One region of the Bacillus sp. NPDC093026 genome, then DNA from elsewhere that is predicted to be linked to it. Evidence: riboswitches for the same ligand, from Rfam matches in the RefSeq annotation. Region 1 holds a riboswitch; the other holds the start of a gene.
The links. Region 1 has a riboswitch for lysine ahead of ACIQCE_RS07870 (amino acid permease). Riboswitches for the same ligand answer to the same signal wherever they lie in the genome.
Positions count from the first base shown of each region.

Region 2: it holds a riboswitch for lysine, as region 1 does, so the genes downstream of both, ACIQCE_RS10930 (aspartate kinase) here and ACIQCE_RS07870 (amino acid permease) in region 1, are expected to answer to the same signal.

Region 1 covers NZ_JBIVPN010000002.1:582,730-588,171, forward strand. Annotated here, with positions in the region: gene ACIQCE_RS07850 (LTA synthase family protein) at 1-387, opposite strand, end outside; gene ACIQCE_RS07855 (metal-dependent hydrolase) at 512-1,003, opposite strand; gene ACIQCE_RS07860 (MarR family winged helix-turn-helix transcriptional regulator) at 1,174-1,602, shown strand; gene sspJ (small acid-soluble spore protein SspJ) at 1,687-1,830, shown strand; lysine riboswitch at 1,952-2,130, shown strand; gene ACIQCE_RS07870 (amino acid permease) at 2,325-3,731, shown strand; gene ACIQCE_RS07875 (FecCD family ABC transporter permease) at 4,200-5,252, shown strand; gene ACIQCE_RS07880 (FecCD family ABC transporter permease) at 5,253-5,442, shown strand, end outside.
Region 2 covers NZ_JBIVPN010000004.1:18,724-24,165, reverse strand. Annotated here, with positions in the region: gene trxA (thioredoxin) at 44-358, shown strand; gene uvrC (excinuclease ABC subunit UvrC) at 530-2,302, shown strand; lysine riboswitch at 2,364-2,541, shown strand; gene ACIQCE_RS10930 (aspartate kinase) at 2,683-3,918, shown strand; gene ACIQCE_RS10925 (YslB family protein) at 4,163-4,606, opposite strand; gene ACIQCE_RS10920 (succinate dehydrogenase cytochrome b558 subunit) at 4,891-5,442, shown strand, end outside.

The DNA of each region.
Region 1 (5,442 bases):
GATGAAATCCATGAGCATCAGCACAAACAGCGGGTGGAACAATTCAGTCATACTACTGCCCATATCTCCCATGTTCTTCGCTTGAAATAACACAGGAATCGTAATGAAATCAATATAAAATCCGTAAAAGATCGTATTTGATATAAGAATCGCCGTCAGGATCAAATTTGCGGTCAATAAAAAAACCTTTTGTTTGGCATCATTCAAAAAAAGTGCAATACCAAACAAAGGAAGCAAAAAGCTTAGCGGATTGATGAGCAGCAGCCATTCATGAAACAAGTTGGCTGTTCGTATATGAAATCCGAATTGATAAATGATATATGTTTTCATCCACATGAAGAGGATGGAGTACACTAAAAACCAGTGATCTTTGAAAAACGCTTTCATGTATGTAGCTCCTCACCATTCTGTATTCAGCTCAAGGCAAAAACACTTATCTTAAAACTACTAAAAAAATGAGGAATGATCAATTCATATCCTGCCTTTTTGGCAAAACACTTTTTTCATTCTCTTAGAACTGAAATGGGACGGGTAATCCGTAAATGACGGCGATATAATAGCAAGTGACAATTGTGAGGGCAGCTAGGACGACTTGTTCACCTGTACTGCCTGTTTTGACATAAAAGGGGAGACGTACTTTTATCGTAGCCGGAAATAAGAATTTAATACCATTCACTGTTCCTGCATCAAGTAAAAGGTGACTCGCTATGCCGACAAGTAAACCGAATCGTAGACTGTCATTTGGAATGTATGTGGTCGCAATCAAATAAATGATCAGCATAAATAATAAACTGTGTGTAAAGGTTCGGTGACCGAAAACACTAGAAATCAGTGTTGAAAGAAGCGGGAATTTCCTACCGATTTTACTTTTCGTATGACAAAGATCAGGGATAAGAGCACCTACTGATCCAGCAGCAGTCATGGTGATAGGATCATATCCATAGTAGTAGGCGGCGGCTGAGCAGGCGGCAACTCCGCCCATGATATGTGTTTTTCCTGTCATGATGCGTACTCCTGTTCTATCTGTAGTTCAAGTATTCACTATATCAAGCGTGAATTCATTCAGCAAGGCTTATTTTTAAAGAAAGAAGGTTAAAATCTTTGGCGGATTAGAAAAACACTCTATAATAAGAATGAAGTCATTATGACATTAACGATAAGGATGCGATTCGGATGAGTAATGCAGACATTTTAAAAGAAATTGTTCTCGTACATTATGAAGTCAGCCGTAAGTTAAACCGTAAGTTAGTTGAGTTAGAAAAAGATATCACACCTCCGCAAATTTATGCCCTCTCTATTTTGATTCAAGGCAAAGTTTCTCATGCCGAAGAGCTGAAACAAAGGCTCTCTTTGAATCCAGGTGCAGCCTCTATTGCACTCAATAAATTATGTGAACAGGGATACATTCAAAGAGAACGGGACAAGCATGACCATTCACTTGTCCGTTTAGAAGCCACTGAAAAAGGCTTAGCCATTTACGAAAAGCATACACGTGTTTTTGGCAAAGTGATTCAGCATATGATGTCAGACTTCACAGAGGAAGACTTAAAGACCTTTCTTCAATACTTACAAAAAATGAGAAAAACCTTTCAGGATGAATGATGAGTATGCCTCTTTGTATAATGCATGACCCAGTAGCACAAATTAAACAGGCAATGGGATATTATGAAAAGGGGTGAAGCAGTGATGTCATTTTTCCAAAAGGATAAAAAGGCGAAAAATGAAAAAGATCATCAGCAAGTTGATCAGCTGTTAGAAGAAGCAAGCAAAGAACTAGCAGGCGATCCTTTGCAGGAAGCTGTACAAAAGAAGAAAAACAAGCATCAATAAGGAAAAAGGGCGGAGAAAAGGTTCTCTGTCCTTTTTTCTATGATTTTCCCTTTGACAGATGTGAGAATGTTTGATAATCTTCGTGTAGTAAAAAGTGAATAGAAATCCTCACGCTATGTCTCAGTGAGGTAGAGGTTGCGCGGATGATGAGTCACACATGGGAGAGATGGAATCGTTGATCATGTGAAAAAAGGCATCAGCGCCGAAGTGTAGAGAGAGCTCCAACTTTCTTTATGCTGGGTCTGCATTGAATAAATGCAGGACTGCCACGTCTAAATAGCGTGGAGGGCTATCCGGAGATCAAGGTGTATGTTTTGAAAAGCATGGACTTTTGTTCAGGCTTTTTTTTATGTTCTGATGATAAGAAAAGGGCATGCTTGTTTTTAAGAAAGTGACCCTTAACGAACATAAAGAATGCAAATCATTGCTTCACAAATATATCGACAAAGATACTGCCGGGTCTGGTCCAAAGAGAATAAAACGGAGGTACGGAAATGGAACAGACAAAAAAATGGGGTTTTTGGTTATTGACGGCTTTTGTCGTCGGAAATATGGTGGGTTCAGGCATCTTTATGCTACCAAGTACGCTCGCACAGCATGCAAGTCCTTTAGGTGTGACGATGGCATGGCTTGTAACAGGCGGCGGTGTGTTAATGATTGCGCTTGTATTTGGGCATTTATCCATTCATAAGCCGCATCTTACTGCTGGACCACAAAGTTATGCAAGGGCGCTTTTTAAAGACCCGAAGAAAGGAAAAGCGGCTGGTTTTACAATGGTATGGGGGTATTGGGTTGCCAGTTGGATTAGTAATGTTGCCATCATTACTAGCCTTACTGGTTATTTAACAACATTTTTCCCTATTTTAACAGTGAAGACAGTGATATTTACCTTTGGGAAAGAAGCCATTACACTCGGGCAACTCATGACCTTTATTGTATGTACACTTCTGTTATGGGGAACACATACAATCTTAGTGACGAGCTTAAGTGTAGCTAGTAAATTAAACTTTATTACGACATTTTCAAAGGTGCTTGGGTTTGTCCTATTTATCGTGGCAGGCTTGTTTGCTTTTCAGACCGCATTATTTGAGCATTATTACTTCCAGGTTGCGGCCAAAGGGGAAGGGATGCTTGGACTTGGTGGCCAGATTCATCATGCGACGATCTCCACGTTATGGGCATTTATTGGAATTGAATCAGCTGTGATTTTATCAGGAAGAGCTTCTTCTCAGCGCGATGTCAAGCGTGCAACGATTACAGGTCTTTTGATTGCCCTTTCGATTTACATGATTATTACGCTTATTACAATGGGTGTACTTCCGCACGATCAATTACAAAGCTCAGATAAACCGTTTGTGGATGTGCTTCAGCTAATTATTGGACCGGCTGGTGGAATTGTCATGGCACTACTTGCCATCATTTGTTTATTTGGGTCTATGCTTGGCTGGATTCTACTCGGTTCAGAAGTGCCATATCAAGCAGCGAAGGCAGGAGATTTCCCAGCGGTATTTGCGAGAACAAATAAAAAGGGAAGCCCTGCATTTGCCTTGACTGTCACAAATATCATGTCACAGTTGTTCATTTTTTCAGTGATGTCACGTACCATTAATGAAGCTTTTACCTTTTTAACGACATCAGCGACACTTGCCTATTTAATTCCATATATCGTGTCGTCGATCTACAGCCTTAAGGTGATCATGCAAGGTGATACGTATGATATTCAAAAAGGAAATCGCAAAAGAGACGGTGTCATCGCACTAGTCGCAATGGGATATTCCACTTGGGTGATTATATCAGGCACAGCAGATTTCAAAACATTCGGTCTCGGGATTGGCTTGTTCTTAATTGGCATCTTGCTCTATCCATTCATGTCTAAAGGATTTGCAAAAGAAACGGAATAGGTAGACATTTCTCAAAAAACTGGAGAAACGTCAGATTGTAGAGAAACTCCTGTTTTTCTACAATCTTTTTTATTTTTAACGTATGTATGATGGCAATTGTGTTTATAGAAAGAGTCTTAAATATGGAATCAGTTGCAGCGGCAGTGGTCTTCTGAAGTGTTTTGAGACCTCCAAAGTAGCTTTCTGCAAGGAGAACGATTCGTTTTTCCCAAAGTTCTTTCCTATCCGCTTAATAGTGATAATGATTATCAATATCACTATTATCTTAACATGAAATCAATAAAAGTGCATTGCTTTCTCTCTCATCATGTGAAAATGATGAAATAATCCTGTTTTTTTAAATGGAACTGAAGAAAAAGTATCATAATAGGATTTCAAAAAGAGAAGAAAGTGATATACTATAATCCGAGATTGATAATCATTATCATTAATGAGGAAGAGAAGTGAATGGAAAGGAAGAGACTGGTTTTGGGCGCACAATCAAATAAACAGCTTTCAACTAAAGACGAAGCGATTGACATAGTAACAAAGCCCTTTGGAACAGCAGTTGTTGTCATCTTAGGGATTATTGCTTTAGCATTTGGTCTTTTTTTATCAGTATCGTTAGGAGCGGCAAATATACACTTACACACTGTATGGGAAGCCGTTTTTCATTTTGATCAACATCAAACATCTCATCAAATTATCAGGGAATTAAGATTGCCGCGTACGGTTGGAGCAGCACTTGTAGGAGCCTTTCTAGCTATATCGGGAGCAATGATGCAAGGGATGACCAGGAACGCACTCGCATCTCCTGAAATTATGGGGGTGACAAATGGTTCCGCATTTGCGATCGCCATTGCGTTTGCTTTTTTCCCAACCCAATCTTCATTTACATTCATTTTATGGTCATTTGTTGGAGCGGCATTTGGTGCAAGCCTCGTCTTTGGTGTCGGTACTCTTTCAAAAGGTGGACTGACGCCAGTGAAGTTAGCATTAGCTGGTACGGCAGTTAGCACACTCCTTAGCTCAATCTCCTCAGCCATTGCCATTCGATTTGATGTCGCTCAGGATATGAGCTTCTGGTACGCTGGTGGCGTTGCAGGTGTGAATTGGAACAATATAAAGGTCATCATTCCTGTTGCGATTTTAGGCTTCATCATCGCCATGGTGCTTGCCCGCTCGATCACCGTCCTCAGTTTAGGTGATGAATTAGCAAAAGGGCTTGGACAGTACACGAAAATAGTCAAGGTACTTGGGATATTGGTCGTCATTCTTTTGACAGGTGCAGCCGTTTCGGTCGCAGGCTCTATTGGTTTTATCGGGCTTGTGATTCCTCATGTTACGCGTTTTCTTGTCGGGGTCGATTATAGATGGATTATTCCATGCTCAGCAATTTTAGGGGCTGTTCTTTTAATTTATGCAGATATTGTGGCAAGACTCATCAATGCGCCATTTGAAACACCAGTCGGCGCAATTACAGCGATCATAGGCGTTCCTTTCTTCTTATATTTGGCTAGACGTGAAAGGAGCGGAATTTAGATGGACATGGTGCAACAGGCAAAACAAAAGAAATTTAAACGAACCATGTGGTGGATCTTTTTCGCTATCATGATCGTGTTTCTCATTAGCTTAAACACTGGAGAAATCCAGATTTCTCCTATAAATACATTGAAAACACTCTTTGGATTTGGAAGTGAAATGGATGAACTTGTTTTGTTTGAATTCAGGC
Region 2 (5,442 bases), on a different contig from region 1:
GATGCTATACTAAAAAGCATAATTTACATTGGAGGAATGAATAATGGCAATCGTAAAAGCTACTGACGCAACATTTTCACAAGAAACTGCAGAAGGTGTCGTTCTTGCAGACTTTTGGGCTCCATGGTGCGGACCTTGTAAAATGATTGCTCCAGTTCTTGAAGAGCTTGATCAAGAAATGGGCGATAAAATGAAAATTGTCAAAATTGATGTAGACGAAAACCAAGAAACAGCTGGTAAATATGGCGTCATGAGCATCCCGACACTTCTTGTATTAAAAGACGGAGAAGTTGTGGAAACTTCTGTTGGTTTTAAACCGAAAGAAGCGCTTGCTGAGCTTGTCAACAAACATCTTTAAACAGACCAATGCCGATAAAATCAATGTTGATTTTATCGGCATTTTTTACATCAGGATGATTAAAAGCGGTTCTCGATAGACGAGGAGCCGCTTTTCTTTCAATATGGTATAAAACAAACGTTCGTGATACACTAGAAGGAGTGAAAGAGGAAAACAAGGACGGATGAAAATATGAATAAACTGATCAAAGAAAAGCTGTCAGTTTTGCCTGATCAACCGGGCTGTTACTTAATGAAAGATAGACAAAATACAGTCATTTATGTTGGGAAAGCAAAAGTATTAAAAAATCGGGTGCGCTCTTATTTTACTGGGTCACATGATGCCAAAACGCAACGGCTCGTTAGTGAAATCGAAGACTTCGAATATATTGTGACTTCTTCTAATATTGAGGCACTTATATTAGAGCTGAATTTAATTAAGAAGTACGATCCGAAATATAATGTGATGCTAAAGGATGATAAGACGTATCCTTTTATCAAAATTACAAATGAACGCCATCCTAAGCTGATCGTTACCCGCAATGTAAAAAAGGATAAGGGTCGCTATTATGGTCCCTATCCAAATGTTCAGGCAGCAAGGGAAACAAAAAAGTTGCTAGATCGCTTGTATCCGTTGAGAAAATGTGCGACATTACCCGACCGTGTGTGCCTTTATTATCATCTTGGTCAATGTCTCGCACCTTGTGTGTATGACATTTCTGAAGAAACCAATAAGCAGCTAGTTGATGAAATCTCAAGATTTCTAAACGGAGGCCATCAGCAAATAAAAAAAGAATTAACTGAAAAGATGCAAGAAGCTGCTGAAAATTTAGAGTTTGAGCGTGCAAAAGAATTGAGAGATCAAATCGCTCATATCGACTCAACGATGGAAAAGCAGAAAATGACGATGAGTGACCTATCAGATCGAGATGTATTTGCCTATGCCTATGATAAGGGATGGATGTGCGTTCAAGTTTTCTTTATCAGACAGGGGAAATTGATTGAACGTGATGTTAGTCTGTTCCCAATGTATCAAGATCCAGAGGAAGAATTTTTAACATTTATGGGACAGTTTTATGCAAAGAATAATCATTTTCTACCGAAGGAAATTTTGGTGCCAGACAGCGTGGACCAAGTGATGATCGAACAATTGCTTGAGACATCTGTTCATCAGCCGAAAAAGGGAAAGAAAAAGGATTTGCTTTTGCTTGCACACAAAAATGCAAAAATCGCCCTCAAGGAAAAATTCTCACTCATTGAGCGTGATGAAGAACGGACGATTGGTGCTGTCAAGCAGCTTGGAGATGCCCTGAATATTTACATGCCATATCGGATTGAGGCATTCGATAACTCAAATATTCAAGGGGCAGACCCTGTTTCAGCCATGGTTGTCTTTCAGGATGGGAAGCCATATAAGAAGGAATATCGCAAATACAAAATAAAAACAGTTGCTGGACCGGATGATTATGCTTCCATGCGTGAAGTGATCAGAAGACGTTACTCACGTGTGTTAAAGGATCAATTGCCGCTGCCAGATTTGATTTTAATAGACGGCGGAAAAGGGCAGATCAACGCTGCCATAGACGTGCTGGAAAATGAGCTGAATCTGTCCATTCCGGTTGCAGGGCTTGTGAAAGATGAGAAACATCGTACGTCAAATCTCATGATGGGAGATACACTTGAAATTGTTGCACTAGAACGAAACAGTCAGGCCTTCTATTTATTGCAGCGTATCCAAGATGAAGTACACCGATTTGCCATTAGCTTTCACCGGCAATTGCGAGGAAAAAATGCATTTCAATCCATTTTAGATGATATACCGGGTATCGGAGAAAAACGTAAAAAACAGTTACTCAAGCATTTCGGCTCTGTGAAAAAGATGAAAGAAGCTTCTGTTCAAGAGTTTCAAGAGATTGGTATTCCGAAACAAACAGCGGAACTTTTAGCAGAGGCATTAAAAAAATAGATTGTACTTTTTCCAAAAGTCTGTTAAGATGTGACTAATTGAATAAATGTACGTGTTGTTTGGTGAAGATAGAGGTGCGAACTTCAAGAGTAAGCCTTCAGAGGTCGATGGGATCTAGGAAGAGGGCTGAAAGGGGAGCGTCGCCGAAGTGAATAAAATCCACTCATTTTATTTGCTGGCTTTACATTGAAGAAATGTAGAGCTGTCAAGAATCTTTTTCTTGGAGAGCTATCTCATTGTTTTTACGCATCTTTTGATGATTATTTAAAGCAATGGGAGATTTGTACTCTCATTGCTTTTTTGTATGCAGTGAGAAAGCAGTCTCAAGTCGTTTCTTGTCTCTTCTCTCGCACGTGATCTTTTGAAAAAGGGTGATATACATGGGATTAATTGTACAAAAATTTGGCGGTACATCCGTTGGCACGATCGAAAAAATACGCAGAGCCGCTGATAGAGTAATTGCTGAACGCAAGGCTGGACATGATGTGGTCGTTGTGGTCTCCGCAATGGGGAAATCAACCGATGTACTTGTAGACCTTGCCAAAGAACTAACAGATGCCCCGAGCAAAAGAGAAATGGATATGCTTTTGACGACTGGGGAGCAAGTGACGATCTCCTTACTAGCGATGGCGCTACAGGCAAAAGGCTATGATGCGATCTCCTTTACGGGCTGGCAGGCAGGAATGAAAACCGAGAAGGTGCATGGAAATGCAAGAATCGTGGAGATTGATGAAACAAGAGTAAAAAAGGAGCTAAGTGCGGGAAAAGTAGTCGTCGTTGCAGGATTTCAAGGGATTGCAGACGATGTACATATTACAACACTTGGTCGAGGCGGATCGGATACGACGGCTGTGGCACTTGCTGCCGCATTAAAAGCGGATAAATGTGATATTTACACAGACGTACCAGGCGTTTTTACGACAGATCCGCGTTATGTACCGTCAGCACGTAAGCTTGCAGGAATTTCATATGATGAAATGCTCGAACTTGCCAATTTAGGAGCAGGTGTATTGCATCCGAGAGCGGTTGAATTTGCGAAAAATTATCAAGTCCCATTAGAGGTCCGTTCTAGTATCGAAAATGAAGCGGGTACATTCATTGAGGAGGAATCATCCATGGAACAAAATTTAGTCGTAAGAGGAATTGCATTTGAAGATCAGATTACACGTGTCACTGTGTGCGGGCTTTCAAGCGGTTTGACGACACTGTCTACAATTTTTACTACACTCGCTAAGCAAAATATCAATGTCGATATCATCATTCAATCTGTCACAAGCACAAATCAAACGTCAATCTCTTTCTCTGTGAAAACGGATGATCTTTCTAAAACAGTTGAAGTATTAGAAGAATACAAAGGTGCATTAGGTTATGAACAGATTGAGACAGAAAGCAAATTAGCCAAGGTCTCCATTGTTGGTTCTGGCATGGTCTCAAATCCAGGGGTGGCTGCCGAAATGTTTGCTGTCTTAGCTGAAAAAGATATTCAAGTGAAAATGGTCAGTACGTCAGAGATCAAAGTATCAACTGTTGTCAGCCGTGATGATATGGTCAAAGCAGTTGAAGCACTGCATGATGCGTTTGAATTGTCAAAAGTGAGTGTAGCCGCTCATTCATAAAACAGAAAAAGAGATGGATCTCATGTATTGGGGTAGGCCTCATTTTGACGGTGCATTTGAGACCGTTACCCAGTGAATACGAAGCAACATACCAAGAAAGTAAAAATGAACAAGAAGCATCTACTCCAGCGTAGCGGGGTAGATGTTTTTTCTGCGGATAACCGTTTTTGCATGTATGCTATGATAGATGAAGAAACATAAAAAAGGCGTGACTCGCTTTAAGTCTTCGCCTTTCATCAACATGTTAGCAAGGGTCTTTTAAATCCCATTTAACGGTTAAAATGACTTTTTCAGCACGTTTTTTGACTTGTTCATAAGATTCAGCAATGTGCTCATTCAGTAGCTGAATTTGTTCAGCGATGAAACCAGCCTCCATTTGAAAGCAAGGCTCTTTTTGATAGGTGAGTCGATTTGATACAAGTGGACCTTCGAGCTCAAACTCAATTTCCTGTTTTTTAGAATGGATGATGGTGAGTGTACCCCATCCAGCATCATGGAAAAATTCGGGGATTTTCTCCCATGATTCTTGAGGGAATTTACGAGCAAGCATCTTACCCGCAAAATACATCATAGATGGATGATCCTGACCAAGAATGTCAGGCAGCAGAACTTCGCGTATCAGCTCGTAGGCAAACCCATTGACTTCAATTTCTTTTAGTTGTTCTAAGTTAGATTCGTATTTATTCATTGTACGGCTCCCCTCTTTCAACAATTTATTATAACTTATGTGGGCAGATGATGACAGAATTTTTCCTAGAAGTCTCATAAATTCTTATTGTAGAAAAACGAATTTTGATTTAAATCTTTTAAATTTCGGAAAATTTTAATTTGTGTACGCGGTTTCTTGACGCTTTTTTGACATAGGAGTAAAATGAAATTGTCAATAAATTTGAATAAAGTGCTTACATTTGAAAGAAGCGGGGGTAAGGCGATTTTCAAGCAACTGCACTTTTTTTACTAGGGGGTAAAGTAATGTCGGGGAACAAAGAATTTTTTTATCGGAGATTGCATTCTTTGCTTGGCGTCATTCCAGTTGGTCTATTTTTAGTACAGCACTTGGTCATCAACCACTTTGCGACAAGAGGACCAGAGGCGTTTAACAAAGCTGCACATTTTATGGAACAACTTCCATTTAGATATGCACTTGAGCTGTTTGTTATTTTCTTGCCGCTCATCTATCATGCTGTTTATGGCGTGTACATAGCCTTTACGGCAAAATACAACACGTCTCGCTTCAGTTACTTAAGAAACTGGTTGTTTACGCTTCAAAGGATTACTGGTATCATCACATTAATTTTTGTCTCTTGGCATGTATGGGAAACAAGAATTCAAGCTCAGCTTGGAGCAGAAGTAAACTATGATATGATGGCGAATATTTTAAGCTCTCCATTTATGCTTGGTTTCTATATTGTTGGCGTTTTGTCTACTATTTTCCATTTTGCGAATGGTTTGTGGTCATTTGCTGTTAGCTGGGGAATTACTGTGTCACCACGCTCACAAAGAATTTCCACATATGTGACATTA